3 regions of the Arthrobacter sp. SLBN-100 genome follow, and region 3 is predicted to be linked to each of the others. Evidence: riboswitches for the same ligand, from Rfam matches in the RefSeq annotation. Region 3 holds a riboswitch; each other region holds the start of a gene.
The links. A riboswitch is a leader RNA that binds a small molecule or an ion and turns the genes downstream of it on or off. The one in region 3 is predicted to bind S-adenosylmethionine.
Positions count from the first base shown of each region.

Region 1: another riboswitch for S-adenosylmethionine. It lies ahead of FBY31_RS05915 (aminotransferase class V-fold PLP-dependent enzyme); the one in region 3 lies ahead of FBY31_RS12030 (DUF1737 domain-containing protein).
Region 2: another riboswitch for S-adenosylmethionine. It lies ahead of FBY31_RS16615 (cobalamin-independent methionine synthase II family protein); the one in region 3 lies ahead of FBY31_RS12030 (DUF1737 domain-containing protein).

Region 1 covers NZ_VFMY01000001.1:1,271,754-1,278,711, reverse strand. Annotated here, with positions in the region: gene FBY31_RS05945 (S1C family serine protease) at 1-62, shown strand, start outside; gene FBY31_RS22985 (hypothetical protein) at 66-203, opposite strand; gene FBY31_RS05940 (hypothetical protein) at 285-653, opposite strand; gene FBY31_RS05935 (fluoride efflux transporter FluC) at 693-1,130, opposite strand; gene FBY31_RS05930 (fluoride efflux transporter FluC) at 1,127-1,570, opposite strand; gene FBY31_RS05925 (metal-dependent transcriptional regulator) at 1,571-2,284, opposite strand; gene FBY31_RS05920 (class I SAM-dependent methyltransferase) at 2,315-3,073, opposite strand; gene FBY31_RS05915 (aminotransferase class V-fold PLP-dependent enzyme) at 3,133-4,566, opposite strand; SAM riboswitch class IV at 4,604-4,717, opposite strand; gene hisN (histidinol-phosphatase) at 4,876-5,688, opposite strand; gene rsgA (ribosome small subunit-dependent GTPase A) at 5,737-6,852, opposite strand; gene aroA (3-phosphoshikimate 1-carboxyvinyltransferase) at 6,836-6,958, opposite strand, start outside.
Region 2 covers NZ_VFMY01000001.1:3,589,106-3,596,063, reverse strand. Annotated here, with positions in the region: gene FBY31_RS16635 (RNA polymerase sigma factor) at 1-372, opposite strand, end outside; gene FBY31_RS16630 (YegP family protein) at 674-1,027, opposite strand; gene FBY31_RS16625 (adenylosuccinate synthase) at 1,291-2,580, opposite strand; gene FBY31_RS16620 (M14 family zinc carboxypeptidase) at 2,831-3,892, opposite strand; SAM riboswitch class I at 4,114-4,221, shown strand; gene FBY31_RS16615 (cobalamin-independent methionine synthase II family protein) at 4,231-5,439, shown strand; gene FBY31_RS16610 (uracil-DNA glycosylase) at 5,650-6,279, shown strand; gene FBY31_RS16605 (DUF3151 domain-containing protein) at 6,463-6,885, opposite strand; gene fbaA (class II fructose-bisphosphate aldolase) at 6,888-6,958, opposite strand, start outside.
Region 3 covers NZ_VFMY01000001.1:2,576,369-2,583,326, forward strand. Annotated here, with positions in the region: gene FBY31_RS12010 (aminodeoxychorismate lyase) at 1-9, shown strand, start outside; gene FBY31_RS12015 (pyridoxamine 5'-phosphate oxidase family protein) at 181-645, shown strand; gene FBY31_RS12020 (TetR/AcrR family transcriptional regulator C-terminal domain-containing protein) at 667-1,368, opposite strand; gene FBY31_RS12025 (hypothetical protein) at 1,601-1,855, shown strand; SAM riboswitch class IV at 2,205-2,319, shown strand; gene FBY31_RS12030 (DUF1737 domain-containing protein) at 2,333-2,611, shown strand; gene FBY31_RS12035 (rhodanese-like domain-containing protein) at 2,608-3,018, shown strand; gene FBY31_RS12040 (O-succinylhomoserine sulfhydrylase) at 3,019-4,227, shown strand; gene FBY31_RS12045 (DUF1905 domain-containing protein) at 4,385-4,687, opposite strand; gene FBY31_RS12050 (HNH endonuclease signature motif containing protein) at 4,819-6,489, shown strand; gene FBY31_RS12055 (Rieske (2Fe-2S) protein) at 6,510-6,746, opposite strand; gene FBY31_RS12060 (glutamate--cysteine ligase 2) at 6,796-6,958, opposite strand, start outside.

The DNA of each region.
Region 1 (6,958 bases), 1.3 Mb from region 3:
TGAGGGACGGCCAGGAAATGGACCTTGTGGCCGTGCCGGAAGAAATGCCCGCAAACGGGTGACCGTTACCGGCGCTTCTTCAGGTGCGCTACCGGATCTTGAGCGCCTTCGACCGGGGTTTTCGCCTTCTTCTCGGCGCGTTTTTCCTTGATGGTTTTGACAGGCTTCTTGTTCAGTTGCTGATGTGGTGACTTGTCCGGCATGGCGTACTCCTTGCGACGTGGGGACAGCGATGTCCCACTTCGTAAATTACGCCTGATCCGCGCCGAATGTAATGCCTTGAATCAGTCCGGGGCTGCGACGTCGGCAATGCCCACAAAGCGGGTGCCGACGCCGTCGAACTCGCTCCTGATGAAGCCGTTCTGCGGTCGCGGAACCTCTTCCGGGGAGTGATGTTCACACACCACGTACGTAAACTCCGGCCACCACTTCTTCGGGCGTGCCGCTTCCTCATAACCACAGACGGCGCACTCCAAATGCACCCAGACCGGGCGCTTGCCGGTCCGGTTGGTGCGGGACTGGACCAGCCACGGCGGTGGGTTGTCCAGGATCTCACCCAGCTCGGCTTCGGTCATCCATTTTGGAAGGCCATGGCGCTGTGCCATTTCCATCGGTACATCCAGGGCAATGGCCACGTCACGTCTGCTAATCATCACCATCCACGATACGGGAGCACGCCAAATCGCCTGCCGCTAACCCTGGGTGGCCAGGGCAAGCCCCGCCGCAGCTGCGCCAAAACCAAGAACCAGGTTGGCAGCCACGTTCAGCGCCGCGGATCCGAACCGTGCTTCAGTGAGCAGGCGCACAGTGGCCGTGGTCCAGGAACTGAAGGTTGTGAGGGCGCCGGCGAGTCCGGTGGCAAGTGCAGCGTGCCACTCCGGGGCCAGCCCGAATTTGAGGGCCATGGCGTGGGCGGCGCCGATAACGAAGCACCCCAGGACGTTCACGGACAGCGTGGCCCAGGGCCAGTGCAGCCGCTCCCTGTGTCCGGTGCCGCGGATTCCGGAGCCACGGGCCTCCAGGCCGCGGGCAGAACGGATCGATGTGTGATGGGCGAACCAGCTGTCCACCGCAAAACGGAGCAGCGCACCGGCAACCCCAAACACGCCCACCAGCGCAGCCGCCGTCATGGACGCCCGCCAAACCGGCTGCCACTGCGCCCGTTCAACCGGTCCGCCACAACCTTCCCGGACCGCCATCCCGTACCGGCCGCGGCCAGCCCCAGCAGCAACGACAACACCAGGTAGGCGATCCACGCAAGGTGTCCACCTGCCCGCGCCAGCTGGTCCACCGCGAACACCACAGCGGAGAATGTCGTGAAGGATCCCAGGAGGCCGGGGCCCAGGCCCGCGCGAAGCCAGAACGCGGTCTGGGGCCGGGCGATCCACACCGTGGTCAGCAATGCCAGGACAAAGCTTCCACCCACGTTGATCCACAGGGTGGCCCACGGCACGGACCCCGGAAAATCCGGAAACGCCAGTCCCAACCCATACCGCAGTTCAGTACCGATCAGGGCCCCAACGGCAACAGCCAACCAGGCACGGGCGGCCGGTATGCCGGCAGGCTTCATTCAGCTGTCCCCGAGCAGGCAGCCCGGGTGGGGATGGTCGCTGTGCACCCACAGGGCGGAGGTGATCTCGTCGGCCAGGTCATAGTCCCTGGTCCTGCCCGAGTTCCGGATCCGCACCACCAGGGCTCCGCCGAACGGTTTGCGGCCCACCACCTCCACTTCGGCGTCGAGGTCGATTTCCTCTGCCGAAAGGTAGCGCAGCAGGTCCGGGTTTTCGTCGCTGATGCGGGTGATCCTGCCGGTGTGCCCCTGGTCCAGCTCACCCATCAGGTGGGCGCGGGGCATCAGGACTGTGCCTTCGGCTGTGGGGATCGGGTCACCGTGGGGATCGCGCTGCGGGTCGCCAAGCTTGGTGGCAACTCGTTCGATGAACGTGTCCGAGACGGCGTGCTCCAGGAGTTCGGCTTCGTCGTGGACCTCGTCCCAGCTGTAGCCCAGCTGCTGGACCAGGTAGGTCTCGATCAGGCGGTGGCGCCGCACCATGGACAGGGCCAGCCGAATGCCCTGGTCCGTCAGGGTGATGGCGCTGTAGGGCTGATGGTCCACCAGGCCCTGGTCCTTGAGCTTCCGGACCATCTCGGACACCGAGGAATTGGCCACCCCGAGGCGCTGGGCCAGCTGGGAGGACGTGATGGGCTTGTCCTGCCATTCGGTGAAGGAGTAGATGACCTTGACGTAGTCCTCGATGGAGGAGGAGGGCGCGCTGGTCTTCACAGCACCAAGCCTACCGGTTAACCGCCCCCGCTATGCTTTGGTGGCCCGCCAGGTAAGCGTGAGATAGGGCAGTTCCAGCTCTTCATCGAGGCTGTGGCCCAGGTGGTCGTGCAGATACCAGTCAAGGTTGGCCAGCACCTTTGCGCGGGTAGTTTCGCCGGCCCGCAGGTAGTAGCTCCGCGACTTCGTCAGTTCCACGAGATCGGTGGTGGTGACGCGGTCCTGCCAACGCGTCACGTGGCCCTCAAGGTCCCTGAACTCCGGCCCAACCTGCGGCCGGGAACCTGGCTTGTAAACGTCTCCGGCATGCATGATCCGGGAAAGCCGGTGAACCCAGGGAACCGAGGTGTCCAGCTGGTTCCAGACCAGGCCCAGCGTTCCGTGCGGACGCAGGACGCGCGCAAGTTCGGTGCTTGCCGCGGGGGCGTCACACCAGTGCCAGGCCTGGGCAACGCTCACGACGTCGAAGGCAGCCGCGGGCAGGCCGGTGTCCTCGGCGGTGGCCTGCACAGCCGTGGCCGCGGGATAGTGCGCGCGTAACTGTTCGAGCATGTCCGCAGAAGGGTCCACCGCGGTGACCGTCAGTCCCATACCAAGCAGGAGTTCGGTGAATTTGCCGGTGCCGGCACCGGCGTCCAGTGCATCGCGGGCCGCGGCGGGGACCAGCCAGCGTGCTGATTCTTCCGGATAGCCCGGGCGGACCCGCTGGTAGTGCCGGCCACCGTCCTGGAAGCTCTGGCCGAGCTCCCGGCGCCGTCCGTGATCAAGTCTGGGGCCACCCCGTACCACTTGTGGCCTCCTTCGCCTGATGCCCTTGGGTATCCTTTGAATCTACCCCAAGCGCCGCTTTAGTCGTCGAGACAGGGAGCGGCCCCGGCAGTTCCCGGAGTGTTGGGTGCCCAGTGCGGGTACGTCCGTGTGTCGTTTGCGGGAACCCAGCGCCCGGCGTCCACCACGTAGTCCCAGCCCAGCCCCTTGCTGCGCAGAGCCGCAATGCCGGCCAGGAGCCGTTCGGCGTCCTCCAGGCGGGAGCCGACGCCAAAGCTGGCACGGAGGGATCCGGAGGGCAGGCCCAGGCGCTTCAGGAGCGGGTGGGCGCAAAAGCGGCCGTCGCGCAGGCCCACGCCGTGCTCGGCGGACAGGTAGGCCGCCACCAGCCCGGCGTCGTAGCCCTCCACGGAGAAGTTGACCACTCCAATGGTGTCCGTATCCGGATTGGTGTCCTTGAAGATCTGGTGGACGGTCACACCGTCGATTTCCTGCAGGCCTTCCACCAGGAAGGAACGGATGGCGGATTCATGGGCGTGCCACTGATCCTGGTCCAGCCCGGCGATCACCTGTGTGGCGCGGGCCAGCGTGGCGGCGCCGAGGACGTTGGGTGAGCCGCCCTCATGGCGGGCCGGGCCGGTGGCCCAGCTGACGCCGTCGAGCCTTGCTTCCTTGACGGCGCCGCCGCCGGCAAGGTGCGGCGTTCCCGCGTCGAGCCAGTCCGTGCGGCCCACCAGCACGCCGGCACCGAAAGGTGCGTACAGCTTGTGGCCGGAGAAGGCGAGGTAGTCGACGTCGTCCGCTGCAATATCCACGCGGCGGTGCGGTGCAAGCTGGGCCGCGTCCACCACGATCCGTGCGCCGTGTTCGTGGGCCAGCGCGGCCAGGGAGCGGATGGGAAGGATCTCGCCGGTGACGTTCGACGCGCCGGTGACGGCGAGCAGGCTCACGCCGCCCTGCTTCAGCTCCGCCCGGATGGCTTCGATGGTGCCGGCGATGGTGTCGGCGGCAACGATGCTGCGGTGCGGGACGCCCTGCCACGGCAGCAGGTTGGCGTGGTGCTCGATGTCGAGGTAGAGGACGTCGCCGTCCGGGCGTCCGTCCGTTGCAGGCAGGCAGCCGGCCAGCAGGTTAAGCGAATCGGTGGTGTTCCGGGTGAAGATCACGGAGTCACCGGCGCGGCCGCCCACGAACTCACGGACAATGTTGCGCGCGTTTTCGTAGACTGAGGTGCTGATCTGGGACGCGTAGCCGGCGCCGCGGTGGACGCTGGCGTAGAACGGAAGGATCTCGTTCAGGTATGCCGAGACCACCGAGAGCGCAGGAGCCGAGGCGCCGTAGTCAAGGTTTGCGTAACGGACGTGGCCGCCGTGGATCAGCGGCGCCTGGATTTCGGCGCCGGTGACGGCAGCGAGCGGACGGCCGGCGGCGGCATGGCGGGCATCAAAAATGGTTCCAGGCGTGGCAGCAACAGAAGCAGCAGTGGCGTTGGGGGAGACGGTGGCAGTTGTCACAGAGACCTCACTTCGAAAAAGGACTCCCTCTGCCGGGAATCCGCGCTTGCCGCATCCGTTCCGGACCGGCCTGGTCGTCACCCGGGGCACCCCACCGCGGTTGGAGGGTTGCCGGCCAGCAAACCGGGGTTTAGCGCTGGCACTCGTGACCTGGTTAAGAGCGTAAGACATGGCGCAGGAAGGTTTGAAGCCGGCATGAATGTTAAGCGCTTTGTTACGCCGCGGCTGAAAAGGGCCTTTTTGCCGAACAAACGACGGCAGGTGCCTCCTTGTGGGGGCACCCGCCGCTGTTTGTTCGGTGGAACTGGTTTAAAGGAGGTCGTCCAGGTCCGGATTCAACCTGCGGAGCACCTCGGAGTGCAGGATGGAGTTGGTGGCCAGCGCATTGCCGCCAAAGGGCCCGTCCTCGCCTTCCAAGGACGTGAAGCGCCCTCCTGCTTCCACCACGATCGGCACCAGGGCAGCCATGTCATAAAGGTTCAGTTCAGGTTCGCAGGCGATGTCCACTGAGCCTTCGGCCACCATGCAGTAGGACCAGAAGTCGCCGTACGCCCGGGTCCGCCACACGTCCTCGGTGAGGCCCAGAAAGTTGTCAAGATTGCCGCGTTCCTTCCAGCCGCCCAGGCTGGAATAGGAAAGGGAGGCGTCGGAGAGCTTGGAGACGTTGGACACCCGCAGCCGCGTGGCCGCGGCGAGGGAACGGCCCATGTAGGCCCCCATGCCCTTGGCCGCCCACCAGCGCTTGCCCAGGGCGGGTGCACTGACCACACCCACCACCGGCTCGCCTTCGTCCACCAGCGCGATCAGGGTGGCCCAGACCGGGACGCCGCGGACAAAGTTCTTGGTGCCGTCGATGGGATCGATAATCCAGCGCCGCGACCCGTGGCCGGTACTGCCGAACTCCTCGCCCAGCACGGCGTCGCGCGGGCGGGAACGGGAAAGCTGGCCGCGAATGGCTTCTTCGGCAGCCTTGTCCGCGTCGGTAACCGGCGTCAGGTCAGGCTTGGTCTCCACCTGGAGGTCCAGGGCCTTGAAGCGGCCCATGGTCTGGTCATCCACCGAGTCGGCCAGGACATGGGCCAGGCGCAGGTCATCGTTGTAGCTTGAAGCGGGTTGGATCATGGTTCCAAACTACCGTCTGCGCGCGGTTCTGCTGGGAGATCGGCGTTGTCAGTTGACGCTGCCAAGCTCCTTGGTCTCCTGGGCCTCCATCCGGGGGTCGGTGCCGAGGAGCCGCCGCAGGGAGGCCAGCCGGGCTTCTCCGGTGGCTCCGGCATGCCCGCCGGACACCCAGGCGTCCAGGCCGCAGTTCACGGCGTTAGTGGTGTGCTTGCAGCCCCGCTCGCAGTCTTCAATGCCGGGGGAGAGGTCCGGGAAGGACCGCAGGATCCGGTCCGGGTCCACGTGGGCCAGGCCGAATGAGCGGATGCCGGGGGTGTCGATGATCCAGCTGCCTGCCGGTGCATCCGCAAGCCTCAGCGCCAGGGCGGACGACGACGTGTGGCGGCCCCGGCCCGTCACCGCGTTAACCCCGCCGGTGGCACGCTCGGCCCCGGTCAGCGCGTTCACCATGGTGGACTTGCCCACGCCCGAGTGCCCCAGCATCACCGTGACTTTTCCGCCCAGGTAGCCCCGAAGTTCCGCCACCGCTTCGCCGTCCAGGCGGGCCGACAGTCCGTCATCCGAGCGGGCGTCGATGCCCGAAGCGCTGGAATCCGCTGTCCGGCTGATGATCACGGGGAAGTCCAGGTGCTTGTAATTGGCCAACAGCTCCGCCGGATCCTTGACATCGGCCTTGGTGACCAGCAGGATGGGCTCGATCCCGGCGTCGTACGCAGCCACCAGGGCGCGGTCGATGAAGCCGGTGCGCGGTTCCGGGTTGGCGGCAGCCACCACAATCACCAGCTGGTCGGCGTTGGCCACCACCGCCCGTTCCACTGGATCGGTATCGTCGGCGCTGCGCCTGAGGAGGGTCTTGCGGTCCTGGATCTTTACCAGCCGGGCCAGGGTGTTCGGGTCCCCGGAAACGTCTCCCACGAGCGACACAAAATCACCGGCCACCACGGGGTTCCGGCGCAGCTCGCGTGCCCGGGCGGCAATGACAACGCGCTCGTTGCCGGAGTCTTCACCCACCACTGCCGTGTACCGGCCGCGGTCAACGGTGACGATCCGGCCGGTGACGGCGTCGTCGTGGCTTGGCCGGTCCTTCGTGCGGGGCCTGGAGCCTTTTTTGCTGGGCCGGATGCGGACATCCGACTCGTCCCAGGAGTCAGTGCTCCGCGCCACCGGTTGAACCTTCCGCCCCAGTACCGGTGGAGCCCGTCTGGGCCAGCATGTCCGCCCACAGCCGGGGAAAGTCCGGCATGGTCTTGGCGGTGGTGGCGATGTCCTC
Region 2 (6,958 bases), 1.0 Mb from region 3:
CAGGTCCAGCACCTCTTGGGGCGAAATCCGTTCAAGGGCTTCCGCTTCGGCGGAGGAATCCTTCCGCTGGTCCAGCTCGGGCTCGAAAGGCAGCTTGGCGGGAGTGCGGCTTTGGCGCCGGTGGTCGTCAACCATCCGGGCGTGGGCCACCGAAAAAATGAACGTACGGAGCCCTGTAGGGCCGCCCTGGATGGTGTCCAGCCGCGGCAGGACGGAGAGAAACACTTCCTGCATGGCCGCCTCCGGATCCTCGACGCCCCGGGCCGTGAGGTAGCCCAGGACCTGTGACGCATACATCCGGTAGACGACGCTGAAGACGGATGACCCGGCGGCCTGGTCCCCCAGGTCCCGGTCAGTCAGCGCATCAGTCACGGACGTGGTGCTTTCAGTCAAAGAGAGGTGGTTTCTTGAGGGGAAGGCTTGTATCCGGTCATCGGAACGCCGTTTCCCCGCATCACTTTACCCCTCGGCAACCCCTGTCCGGACACGCCACGCATGAGGTGCCGGGTGAGGTTATGGCAGCTGCCCCTGCCGTTCCTGCAAAGTGAAAGAGCCGGACTGGAACGTGATGGGGGACAAGTTCCAGACCGGCGCTACATAAAGGTAATCGTTCCAGGCACGCCAAGGGTTACGCCCCGGGGCAAAAATTTTAAGAATTCTTTTGCGGCCCCGTTCAGCGGGCAGCTGCGGTGATCCAGCGTGGCCGGCTTCCCTGCCGGCGCGGCCCCTTGGCCGGGCTGAAAGTGTGTGCATTGGCGGGTACGCGCCGGTCATCGCAGTCGTCCTGGACAGTTTCAACGGCCGACGCCGGAACTACGGCAGGTGCCTGAGGCGCCAGCGTGCCGGCGGGGCAGAGATCGGTCACCAGTCCTGTGCCCGCGCATTCCCTGACGGCGGCGATGCCGGCAGCGAGGGAGGACTTGCTGTCGAAGGGGCCGGAGACGGCCATAATGGTGCCATCCGGGGCAAGGAGGCGGAACCTGAAAAAAGAATCGTGGTCAACAAACGCTTCGAACTTTCCGGCCATAACAAATCCTTCCGTTCTGCGGGTCCTTGTCCGGCGGCGCCGTTGCCACCGGCCGGTCCGGGCGCATCACTGCCCCTTATTCCCGCGGGTCTGGTCGAACAATTGGTGATCGGATCACCGGGTTGTACCAAAGAGTCTCGCCGGTAGGCATGCGACCCGCAAGACCCAAGGCGTTAACCCCATGTAAATTGCTGTAATTTCCCCGGACAACACAAGCGGCGGGCCACCTTTGAAGGTGGCCCGCCCGCGTCGTAATTCCTGCGTCAGTCGTTGATGAGGTCGTTCACCACAATGGTCTGGTCCCGGTCCGGACCAACCCCGATCGCGGAGAAACGCGTGCCGGACAGCTTTTCCAGGGCCAGCACGTAGTTCCGGGCATTCTCCGGGAGGTCCGCCAGTGTGCGCGCCCCGGTAATGTCCTCGGTCCAGCCCTCGAAGTACTCGAAGATGGGCACGGCGTGGTGGAACTCGGTCTGCGTCATGGGCATCTCATCGTGGCGTACACCGTCCACATCGTAGGCTACGCATACGGGGATCTGCTCGATGCCGGTGAGCACATCCAGCTTGGTGACAAAGTAGTCCGTGAAGCCGTTGACGCGGGAGGCGTGACGTGCCAGGACGGCGTCGTACCAGCCGCAGCGGCGGGGCCTGCCGGTGTTGACGCCGAATTCGCCGCCGGTCTTTTGCAGGTACACGCCCATCTCATCGAACAGTTCCGTGGGGAACGGTCCGGCGCCAACGCGGGTGGTGTACGCCTTGATGATGCCGATGGAGCGCGAGATGCGGGTGGGGCCGATGCCCGAGCCCACGGAGGCGCCGCCGGCGGTGGGGTTGGAGGAGGTCACGAACGGGTAGGTCCCGTGGTCCACGTCCAGGAAGGTGGCCTGGCCGCCTTCCATGAGTACTACCTTGCCCTCGTCCAGGGCCGAGTTCAGCACCAGGGTGCTGTCGATGACCAGCGGGCGGAGACGCTCTGCGAAGGACAGGAAGTACTCCACGATCTCGTCCACCACCACGCCACGCCGGTTGTAGATCTTGACCAGGAGTTCGTTCTTCTGCCGCAGCGAGCCTTCCACCTTCTGGCGGAGGATTGACTCGTCAAAGACGTCCTGGACGCGGATGCCCAGCCGGGCCACCTTGTCCATGTATGCGGGGCCGATGCCGCGGCCGGTGGTTCCGATGGCGCGGCTGCCGAGGTAGCGCTCCGTCACCTTGTCCAGCACCTGGTGGTACGGGGCCACGAGGTGGGCGTTGGCGGAGACGCGGAGCTTTGAGGTGTCGGCGCCGCGCGCCTGGAGGCCCTCAATCTCCTGGAAGAGTGCCTCGAGGTTTACCACGCAGCCGTTGCCGATAATGGGGACGGCGTTGGGGCTGAGGATGCCTGCCGGAAGCAGCTTGAGTTCGTATTTTTCACCGCCTACGACGACGGTGTGCCCGGCGTTGTTGCCGCCGTTGGGTTTGACGACGTAGTCAACGCGGCCGCCCAGCAGGTCGGTCGCTTTGCCTTTTCCTTCGTCGCCCCACTGGGCTCCTACGATCACAATTGCTGGCATGGGATCCTCCCCCATTCGTTCGGGCTGCCGGGCCCGGCCACAAACGTGGCGGCCCTGTACAGCGCCGTTCATGAGAATGCCCCGAATCGACCGGCCTTCGCTGGTCCGCGGGGCAGCACAGCGATGCAAGAGTTCCGGGGCCCTTACCACCCAAGTTTAGCCGATAGGGGACTTCGTCCACCCGTTGGCCCGCCGCGGCCCGTCTTGCGGAGTAAAAGGACTCCAGGGCCGCGGCGGACGGCAACGCCTGCTACTCGCCGTCGGCCTCCTCGCCCGGGCGGGAGGTCTGGGTGGCGAGGCTGTCCCAGAAGGAGGTGTCGGCGTCGGCAATTGACCCGTCGGCAATGGCTGCGGCCGTGGCGGTCAGCGTGGTCACCGTCTGCTTGATCAGGTACCCGTTGCTGCGCAGGCCCAGGGCGTACCCGTCCAGGTAGTGGTCTGACATGCCGCGCATTTCAAACAGCAGGGTTGCGATGCCGTATTCGACCGCGATGCCGTTGCGGCTGATGGTTTCGGCACTGCCGCCCACGTACTTGCCAAGGTGGCCCCAGCCGGTGGAGTCGACGTTGCGGAACACCACAGCGCCCAGCTGCTTGGACTTCTCCACAACGGCCGGGTCGGCGTTGGGGGTGGTGGGGTACAGGATTGAGCCGGATACAAGCTCTCCATCACGTTGGCTGCGGGTGCCCTGGTGGTGCAGGTCGATCATGTAGTCGATCCGGTACTTGCGCATCACGTTGTTGTGCAGCGCCTGGGTTTCCGGCTGGATTTTCTCCACATGGTCACGGTTGAGGTCCACCTCTTCAGCGTTGTAGCGGGTCATGTTGCGCTCACCCTTGGCCTGGTAGCCGTCCAGGGAGAAGTTCACATCACCCATGGCACCGTCTGCGTTCAGCATGGGAACGATGAGGATGTTCGCGCCGTCAAGGACGCCCCCTGACTTGCCGGTGCCGAGGTGCTTGACGAATTCCAAGGCGCCTTCGGTAGTGAGCTGTTCATTGCCGTGCTGCTGCGTCAGGTAAAGGATGGTGGGTTTGGCCGGATCGGAGATGTACTTGACCAGGTGGATGTCGCGGCCCTTCACCGTCTGCCCGATGACCTCCAGCTCCATCGCCGGCTGGCGGGCGTCCTGGTCTTTGAGGAACGAAACCATCTGGTCATAAGTGGCCAGCTTCGAGGTGGTGATCTGGCCGTTCCCGTCGTAATTGGGGCCTTCGCCTACGGCCATCGCCGGTGCGGGTGCTGTCACTGCTGCCACTGCCAGGGCTCCGGAAACGGCCAGGGTCCTGAAAGTTGCCAGGGTTTTTCTCACGGTGCGTTACCTCTTTCGAGTGCATTGGGTGCGTCCAGTCCGCCATGTCCCCCATTGCGGCCTGTGACAAGAGCCAACCAAGCTAAACGAAACCTGTCAATGCATATAACAGGAGTGCGTATCCAGTTATTACGGTCCGGAAAGTACGTCCGCCTCCCCTGACGTGCGAAACAATCCGGACCGGATTTGCTCCCGGGAAGTCTTTGGAATTAAGTGAGAGTGAACCATCCGGAGCGGCCGAGAGACCTGGATCGTTGACGCCGCAGCAACCCCGCTGATTTGCAGCTACCACCTGCCTGCGAAGGTGCTACTGCCAGGACCGATGGAAAGGAATTCCAGTGTCCCTCAATACAGACCACATCCGCGTCACCCATGCAGGATCTTTGCCCCGCACACCTGAGCTGATTGCCGCCAACGCCGCCAAGGAGCAGGAGGGCATCACCACTGGATTCCTTGACCTGCTGGAAGCCTCAGTGGCGGACGTGGTGCAGCGCCAGAAGGACTTGGGCATCGATATCGCCAACGACGGCGAATATGGGCACACGATGTCCAGTTCCGTTGACTACGGGGCTTGGTGGAACTACTCCTTCGCCCGGCTTGGCGGCCTCGAAGCGACGGACGTGGACCGTTGGGCTGATACCCAGGTGCGCCGGTCCTCCCCCGGGAACATTGTCCTGACCTCCTTCCCGGACCGTCGTGACCGGCAGAAGTTCAACGATGCCTACAATGACCCGTCCGCCGGCATCCTGGCTCACCGCAAGAGCGTTTCCCAGCCCAAGATCGCAGGGCCCCTCACCTACACCGGGCACGACCTGGTAGCCTCCGACGTCAAGAACCTGAAGAGCGGGCTGGCCGCCGCAGGGCTGTCCGAGGGCTTTGTGGCCTCGCTCTCCCCCGGGTCCTGCGCACGGGTTGCCAATGAGTACTACAAGACCGACGAGGAACTGCTGTACGCATGCGCCGACGCCATGCGTGAGGAATACAAGGCTATTATCGATGCCGGACTCACGGTCCAGCTCGATGATCCGTCACTTGCCGAAAGCTGGGACCAGATCAACCCTGAGCCTGCTCTTGGTGACTACCTGAAGTTCATCCAGCTGCGGGTGGAGGCCACCAACTGGGCGCTGCGTGACCTCCCGCAGGAGCAGATCCGGCTGCACGTGTGCTGGGGCTCCTGGCACGGACCGCACACCACGGACATTCCCTTCGCGGACATCCTCGGATCAGTGCTGCAGGTCAACGCCGGCGGCTACTCCTTCGAGGCCGCCAACGTCCGTCACGAACACGAGTGGCGGGTCTGGGAGGACACCAAGCTCCCCGAGGGCAAGGTCATCATTCCCGGCGTCGTTTCGCACGCCACCAACGTGGTGGAGCACCCCGACCTGGTGGCAGACCGGATTGTCCGCTTCGCGGAGGTGGTGGGCCGGGAGAACATCATCGCGTCCACCGACTGCGGCCTGGGCGGCAGGGTGCACCCGCAGATCGCTTTCGCCAAGCTGGAAGCATTGGGCGAGGGTGCGCGCCGGGCCACCAAGCGCCTCTGGTAGCCGGCAACAGCACACCGGACCCGCCGGTTCCGTGCCCCGCTTGGATCGGGTGCGCGGGACCGGCGTTTCGTTTTGCGCGGCTTGCTAAACTGGTAAAGGCCGACCAGGAATCGGTCCGCCCCATTTCAACCACCTCGGATCTGTTGCGCCATCGTGCGCCCATTTTCGCGGTGGCAGCAACACCAATCCCCGCAGGAGACCCAGCCCTACATGACAGCCCTGGCACCCGAATCTTTCCATGAGCAGCTTCTGAACCGCCGCTACGAACCCAATGTTGCAGCCGTCAACGAACTGTGCGATTCCCTGCAGGAGGCCAAGCCCGGCACGGCAGTGCCCTACGTAGACCCCATGCACGACGTCGACGAGTGCCGGATCATCAGCCTGTACTCGAACATCGGCGAGGCCGATAAGTCCGGTTTCATCACGGCCGGGGACCACGACGCCGCCACCCGGATGCTCGGAATCCAGTGGAAGCTGGGGCTTCGCCCGGAGTACGTGATGCCCTGGAACGTCCACCCCTGGCACATCCCCGGGGAGCCGAACGGGAAGTTCACCCCGGACCAGGTGTCCGCCGGCCTGAAGCCGCTGCTTAAGTTCCTGGCCCTGGTCCCCCGGGCTTCCGTGATCGTAGCGCACGGCACGGAAGCCAACCGCCTGGCGAACCTGCTGCTGAAGACCGAAGTTCCGCTGCTCTGGCGCCGCGGCCTGAAGACCTACAAGGTGCGCTCCCTCAGCGGCCGCGCCTTCGCAGGTTCGCCCGCCCGCCAGGAGGAATACCTCGAGGCCATGCGCGTGGCTTACGCCGACGCCATGGCACGCACCGGGCTCCAGAAGGCATAGCCATACGCTGGTTGAGCTCGCCGAAATCAGGTTTCGACAGGCTCAACCACCGCTTAGGGAACGACGGCGGGCGGTCACCTTTTCGAAAGGCGACCGCCCGCCGTCGCACTTTAACCCAAGGCGGGGTCACTTTCAGCCCAATCCGGCGGCCGGAGAGGGCGGAAAGTGACCCCGCGTTGCTGTTTACTGACCTTCGATGGCTGCTTTGGCTGCCGGGTCGGAGTCGTTCAGGAACTTCTCGATCCGCTCCGGCTCCTCGGCCTCGCCGATGGCTGCGGATGCCCGGCCCAGGGAGTACAGCGCCCGCAGGAAGCCGCGGTTGGGCTCGTGCTCCCAAGGGATCGGGCCGACGCCACGCCAGCCGTTGCGGCGCAGCGAGTCCAGTCCCCGGTGGTAGCCCACCCGGGAGTAGGCGTAGGAGTCAATGGTGCGCCCCTCCGCCCAGGCCTCTTCCGCGAGCAGGGCCCAGAGCAGCGAGGATGTGGGGTGCCTGGCTACGAGATCCAGGGGCTCCTGGCCCGCTTCCAGCTGCTGGTTGACCTCAGTCTCGGCAGGCAGGAGCGTGGGCTCGGGGCCCATAAGGTTCCGGCGGAACTCGTCGGACATTCCTAGAAGGTCTTTCCGGCCGAACCGAGCTGCTTGGTGGCCTCGACCACGCGGGCTGCCAGGCCGGCTTCGG
Region 3 (6,958 bases):
ATTCAGTAACCGCCGGACATCGGAAGGCTTTAGGCCTGCGCGGCTAGGCTCTGCCGGCGGAATGCTCGAAGCGCTCTGGGACTGCGGCTCCACCGCCCGCGCCGATTCCAGTGACGCGGGCCGTGAATCCGGCAAGCAAGGCATAGTCACCGGACGAAACTTGGCCGTAGGGTATGGTTCATGACTTCTGACGCGGAACCGATCGGGAAATTGTCGTTTGATGAATGCTGGGAACTCCTCGAACGTGACACCCTCGGCCGGCTCGGCCTGACAGTGGACGGACACCCCGAGATTTTCCCGGTCAACTATGTGGTGCACCGCCGGAGCATCGTGTTCCGGACCTCCGGCGTCACCAAGCTGTGGAGTGCCAAGGCGGAACGGCCGGCCGCCCTTGAGATCGACGGCTACGACCCCCACACCGAAGAGGCATGGAGCGTGGTGGTGCGCGGGGACACGGGCATCATTGAGGACCAGGCTGACAAGGACGCCGTGGACAGCCTGGGGCTGGAGCCGTGGCAGCCGGGCGAGAAAGCCCACTACATCAGGTTGACAGCCCGGGCCCTCACGGGGCGCCGCTTCAAGGTGAACAAACCTGACATCTGGAACACCCGCACCACGGACCGCCGGCGCTCTTCTTTCGAGTAGTTGCCGGTGCCTCCCCGGATGCTAGGCGGCCGGATGCTTTGAGAGTTGCGCTTCAAGCCCGGACAGCAGGATGGTGAGTCCCTGGTCGAGTTCGGCGGAACCCTCGTACTCAGCGAGGTTTGGCGCCAGTGCCCTCAGCCGGGGGAACTCCTTGGCTGGCAGCCGGTGCAGGCCGAGCCGCAGCAGCGCTTCGTTTTCTTCCGGATCCACCACGTATTCCTGCAGTTCGTTCAGGATGTGGCCATAGAGGAAACCGTAGTAGGCGCGGTAGACGTGCAGCGCATCTGCGGCAGTAAACCCTGCCCCGATCAGCAGGGAGAGGATCTGCTCCAGGGGACGCAGTGTGCCCAGGGGACGCAGGCCCAGCGGTGTGGAGAGCGGCCTTGTCACCAGCAGCGGCACCACATTGGGGTGCTGGAGCGCGAGCAGTCGCAAGTTGTGCGCGATGCCCCGGAGCTGCTCTTTCCAGTCCGGGTCCTCTGGATGGATGGCGAGCTGGTTGAGGACCAGCTCGGACACTCCGTCAAGCAAGGCAGCCCGGTTCTCCGCATAGCGGTAGAGGCTCATGGGGTCACGGCCCAGCTCCTGGCCCAAGCGGCGCATTGTCAAGGCATCCAGCCCTTCAGCGTCCACCAGTTCGAGCGCTTTGGCCAGCACCAGCTCGCGGCTGAGCCGGGCCTTCCGGCCGCGGCCTTCGGTGTCTGGAGTCTTCGGCGGGGACATGTGTTTTACCGTTCGTGAGCCGGCAGCAAGGGGTGTCCGAAGGTAATTCCAGACGCTTGCTGTATTTGTAGTCTACGAGTAAAGTCTACAGCGTAGACAAGGTGTTAGCGCCGCCTTGAACGTTTCGATTCCCAAAGACTCGATCAACACTCCATTGCCTTGTGCAGGGCTTTGAGGTTCCCGCTGCTGTAGCCGAACGGCGGCACCACGCACGTAGCGAAGGGACGCCGTCATGGCACATTCGCAGTTCGACACTTTCCTCCAAGAAGCCACCCACTTGGATAAGGCCTACGATCACAGCCTCGACGATGACGGGCTTTACGGCCTGTATACCAGCTGGTGCTTCATCAACCAGCAGACGCCCGGCCAAGAGTCCGTCTTCTGGGCAGCCATGAAACACCGTATGCCGGCAGGCCACAACGGCTTGCGCATGAAGGGTCCGGCAGCCGCCGACTACATCCTTACAAGCTACCCCGGCCTGGTCTAAGAGCGGGAACATGGAAAGGCGTGAACAGCTGCCCCCGGCGGGCAGCGTTCACGCCTTTCGCGTTTCCGCTACTTGCCCCCAAGGTGCTCCTCAAGTGGGGATGACGCGGAAGACGAACCGGGCTGGCTCTCCAGTGCGGCGGGTGCTGGCGCGCTGATGGGGCCCCTAAGAAACCGGCGGATAGCAGCGGCGGAGGCCAGGCGCGTTCGCCGCCCGTGGCGACTCCCGCCGTCGAACGTTCCAGGATTCACGCGGTAACGCCCCCCCAAGCTGCCTCACGGCGCTTCAGTTACGCAACATGACGACGGCGGCGGTGCGGCCCCGCGCGCCAAGTGTTACGTTTCTGGGGAGTAATGAGTACCGGCGCCAAGCCCTGACTGGCCGGTCGGCAACCCTCCTTCCGCGGCGGGGTGCCTCAGGTGAATACTCGGCATATCGACCGATTCGAGTTGCAAGCGTGAGAGAAGGAGATCCGTCGTGTCCGACGCACCTGCCCCTGAAGAGAAACTGTCCTACCGCCTCATCAGCGGGGCGGATGACCGCGCGTTCTGCGAGCGGATCTCGGCCGCCTTGGCCGAGGGCTATGTGCTGCACGGCAGCCCGGCAGCAACCTTCAACGGCAGCAGCGTCATTGTGGCCCAGGCCGTAGTCCTGCCGGCTGCCATCGCGTCCGCCGATGCCGCCGTCGCCACCGCTGTTGATGACCTGGAAGGGGCCAGCGAGGACCTCGAATTCGACGGCGAGGGCCACGCATGAGCTACGCAGGGGACCTCACCCCCCAGGAAGCCTGGGACAAGCTGCAGCAGGGCGCCATCCTCGTGGACGTGCGCACCGAGGGCGAATGGGCCCACATCGGCATCCCCGACACCAAGGCCACTGACAATGATCCGCTGTTCATTCAGTGGACCTTCCCCGGCGGCATCCCCAACCCCGATTTCATCAAGGACTTGAGCCTGCAGGCCCCCGAGAATCCTGCAACTGAACTGGTCTTCCTGTGCCGCTCCGGCCAGCGTTCCATCGCCGCCGCCATCGCCGCCACGCAGGCAGGATTCACCTCCTACAACGTCCTGGAAGGCTTCGAAGGCGAGCCGGACCGTTACGGCGAACGCACCGTCAACGGCTGGAAAAACCGCGGCCTGCCTACCAACCTGGGAAAGAACTAAGTGACCTTCAACGAAGACGCCGCGGGCTGGAGCCCCGATACCCAGGCCGTCCGCGGCGGACTGGACCGCACCAACTTCCAGGAAACCAGCGAGGCGATGTTCCTGAACTCGGGCTTCGTGTACGAATCCGCCGCCGCTGCCGAACGGGCCTTCACCGGCGAGGACGAACGCTTCGTCTACTCCCGCTACGGCAACCCCTCGGTGGCCACATTCCAGGAGCGGCTCCGCCTCCTCGAGGGCACCGAGGCGTGCTTTGCGACGGCGTCCGGCATGTCCGCGGTTTTCACCGCCCTGGGTGCCCTGCTGGCTGCAGGCGACCGGGTGGTTGCAGCCCGCTCGCTCTTTGGCTCCTGCTTCGTGATCCTCAACGAGATCCTGCCGCGGTGGGGCGTGGAGACTGTGTTCGTGGACGGCCCTGATCTGGACCAGTGGCGCGAGGCCCTGTCCCAGCCCGCCACCGCCGTGTTCTTCGAGTCGCCGTCAAATCCCATGCAGGAGATCGTGGACATTGCGGCGGTGAGCGAACTCGCCCACGCCGCAGGTGCCACGGTCGTCGTCGACAATGTCTTTGCCACTCCCCTGCTGCAACGCTGCGGCCAGTTGGGCGCCGACGTCATTGTCTACTCCGGCACCAAACACATCGACGGCCAGGGCAGGGTCCTGGGCGGCGCCATCCTGGGCACCAAGGAATTCATCGAGGGCCCGGTAAAGCAGCTCATGCGGCACACGGGCCCCTCCCTATCCCCCTTCAACGCGTGGGTCCTCACCAAGGGCCTCGAGACCATGGCCTTGCGCGTCAATCACTCCTCCGCCTCCGCGCTGAGGATCGCGGAATGGCTGGAGCGGCAGCCGGCGGTGAGCTGGGTGAAGTACCCGCTGCTGAAGTCGCACCCGCAATACGAACTGGCCGCAAAGCAGATGAAGGCCGGCGGAACGGTGCTCACCCTTGAACTGGCGACGACGGGTGGCCGCTCAGGCAAGGAAGCCGCCTTTGCACTGCTGGACGCCTTGCGGATCATCGACATCTCGAACAACCTCGGGGATTCCAAGTCCCTGATCACCCACCCTGCCACCACCACGCACCGGGCAATGGGACCTGAGGGCCGCGCTGCCATCGGTCTCAGCGATGGTGTGGTGCGGCTGTCCGTGGGGCTCGAGGACGTGGACGACCTGATTGGCGACCTGGAACAGGCGCTCAAGCAGATTTAGCGCCGGCTGGCACGAGGTCCCGGTTCCGCTCCAGCACCGCGGCCATATGCCGCTTGCTGCTCCTTCGCTGGATCTGACGCAAGCTACACAAATGGCCCCGGCCCCCTCGCTGGATCTCCGCGACTGTACCGGAAGTCCGGCAGCCGTTGCCGTGGTCTCAGAGGTCCTGTACGAAGAGTTGGACGGCCACCTCGTCGCCTTCACTGATCCGCGCTTTATCCCTGATGTCCTTTTTGACGGGCAGGAGGTATGAGCCGCTCTTGGTGTCACGGAAGAGCGAAGTCTGCCAGGAGTGCCCCGCGACCTTTGCCATGACTTTGATCGAGCCGAAGGCCTTGCTGGCACCGGCAGTTTGAGCGCGTACATCGTCCGCGATCTCTGCCGGCAGGGTCAGGAAGTGCCAACCGGCCTCGCCGGGATACAGCCACAATTCGGCTTTGAAGGAATACGAGGGCGTCACGCGCCGAGTATGGCACTTTCGGGCCCTACATATAAAGCGGCTAAAGGGGCCAAAAAGGTTTTGAAGGTTTTCCAAGTCACGCCCGGTTTACTGCCCCTGAAAATGTCAGACCCCCGTTAGAAGATGTTTCTATGGGAATCGGGACGGGCACAGCACGGGTGATGGAAGGAATTCACACCTCCGTCGCGGGCTTGGACGCGCTGTTTTTTGAGGATGCTGCCCTGGCTACCGGTGCCAGTGCCGGCGCTGTTGTGGATGTGCTGCAGCGGCAGTATGAGATCCGGCTGGACCGGATGGCGGTCGTGAAGCAGCTCGAAGCCCAGCTCGCCGCGGTCAAGGCCCGGGACGCCGTCGATGCCGTCGAGATCCAGCACGCGATGACCCCGCCGGAAGCGCCAGTGCACGAGCGGACCTACGCCGAAATGTCCGCCATCGAGGAAATCGCCGGCGTCCTGACCATCAGCTCCCCCGCCGCCGGGGCACTCGTCACCCAGTCCCGCCAACTCTGCTCCATCCCCCTGGCCCTGGACGCCCTGTCCACCGGGACCATCTCCTTGCAGCACGCCAAAATCATCACCGACGAAACCGAAGGCCTCGGCCCCGCCGGCGCAATCGCGCTGGCCGCCCACTTCCTGGACCCGGACGCACCCAACCCCGCCCGCGGAGCGGCCGCGGGTGACCTCATCCCCGGACGCTTCCGGGCCAAAGTCCGCGGCTGGCGCGAACGCCACCACCCCGAAACCCTCGAAAAACGCCACACCAAAAGCGCCGCGGACCGGCAGATGGAATACACCCCGGACCGTGACGGCATGGCGCGGGTCTCGCTCTACCTGCCCGCGCACACCGCATCCGCCATCTGGAACCGCACCACCGCCCTCGCCCGCGGCCTCCAAGGCCCCGACGAACCACGGTCAATAACACAATTACGCCCCGACATCGCCGCCCACCTGCTCCTCACCGCAGGACCAGCCCTCAGCCCCGCCCCGGAAACCAGCCCACGACAAAACATCACGGGCGAAGCCAACACAGAAACCACCGAAGACGGCTCCGATGGCCCGATCGGACGGGCCTCCCTGGCCGCGGCCGACACCAATGAAACGACCACCACCGCCGCCGGGCACGAGGAAACCGCCGACCGCAGCGCTTACACGGATATCGCAAGCGTCCCAGTCCCGAACGCCCAAGTCCTCGTCACGGTTCCGGTGTTCGCACTCCTCGGCCTCACCGACGAACCCGCCGTCCTCGACGGCCACGGACCCATCCCCGCCTCCATGGCCCGCAAACTCGTCGCCGACGGCGCCAGCTCCTTCTACCGGGTGCTCGTCGACCCCCGGGACGGGGCACCACTGGAAATCGGCCGCACCAACTACCGGCTCACCAAAGCGATGAAAAAAGCACTGCAGCTCCGGGACGGAAAATGCACCTTCCCCGGCTGCAACAACCACTCCCCCGACAACGACACCGACCACCTCACCGCCTGGCACCACGGCGGAACCACCGGAATCAGCAACCTCGCCCAGCTCTGCCCCAAACACCACCGCCTGAAACACAACAGCTCCTGGACCCCCACATCAGCCACCCACAACGAACCACCCGCCTGGACCTCACCCACCGGACGCCACTACAAACCCGAACAACCCGACCCGGAACCACCACAATGGCCACCCGGACTCCTACCCACGGGCGGAACCAAGTTCCTGGACGCTGAAACGCCCAAGCGCCTGGCCGCCGAAACGGCAGGGCTTCTGGCCGCCGAAAAAAGCCCATTCGAACACGCCCTTATGGAATTGATAACCGGCTGAGGCAACAGCGGCCAAAACACTCAGTCAGCGCCGGGAAGGTTCACTTCCACGAGCCCGCCGGTGACCCGGGTTTCGAACAACGGCTGCCTGGAAGTGCCCGACCCGGCCTGCACCTTGCCCGACCGCAGCGAGAAAGTACTGCCATGCCAAGGGCACACGACGCAGGGTTGGCCGCCACCGCCAGCCGAGCTATCCGTCAGGCTGCCGCCTTTGAGCTTGCCCTCGTGCAGCGGTCCCGACTGGCACCTCTGGCTCAGCGAATCCCTCCCGGTCCCCTGAGGTCCGTCCCCTAAGCCTCTTCAGTCTCTAGGACTGCCTGACCCGCAGCAGTTCCGGGGCCTCATCGACCGTGGAAAGATTCAACGCGCCCCGCATGGTGACATCCACCGCATGCCTGACGACAGCACTGAAACCAAGGTCATCAGGTTCCGAGGCTGCCAAGGCCCTGTCCCGGACGCGCCGCTGTTCA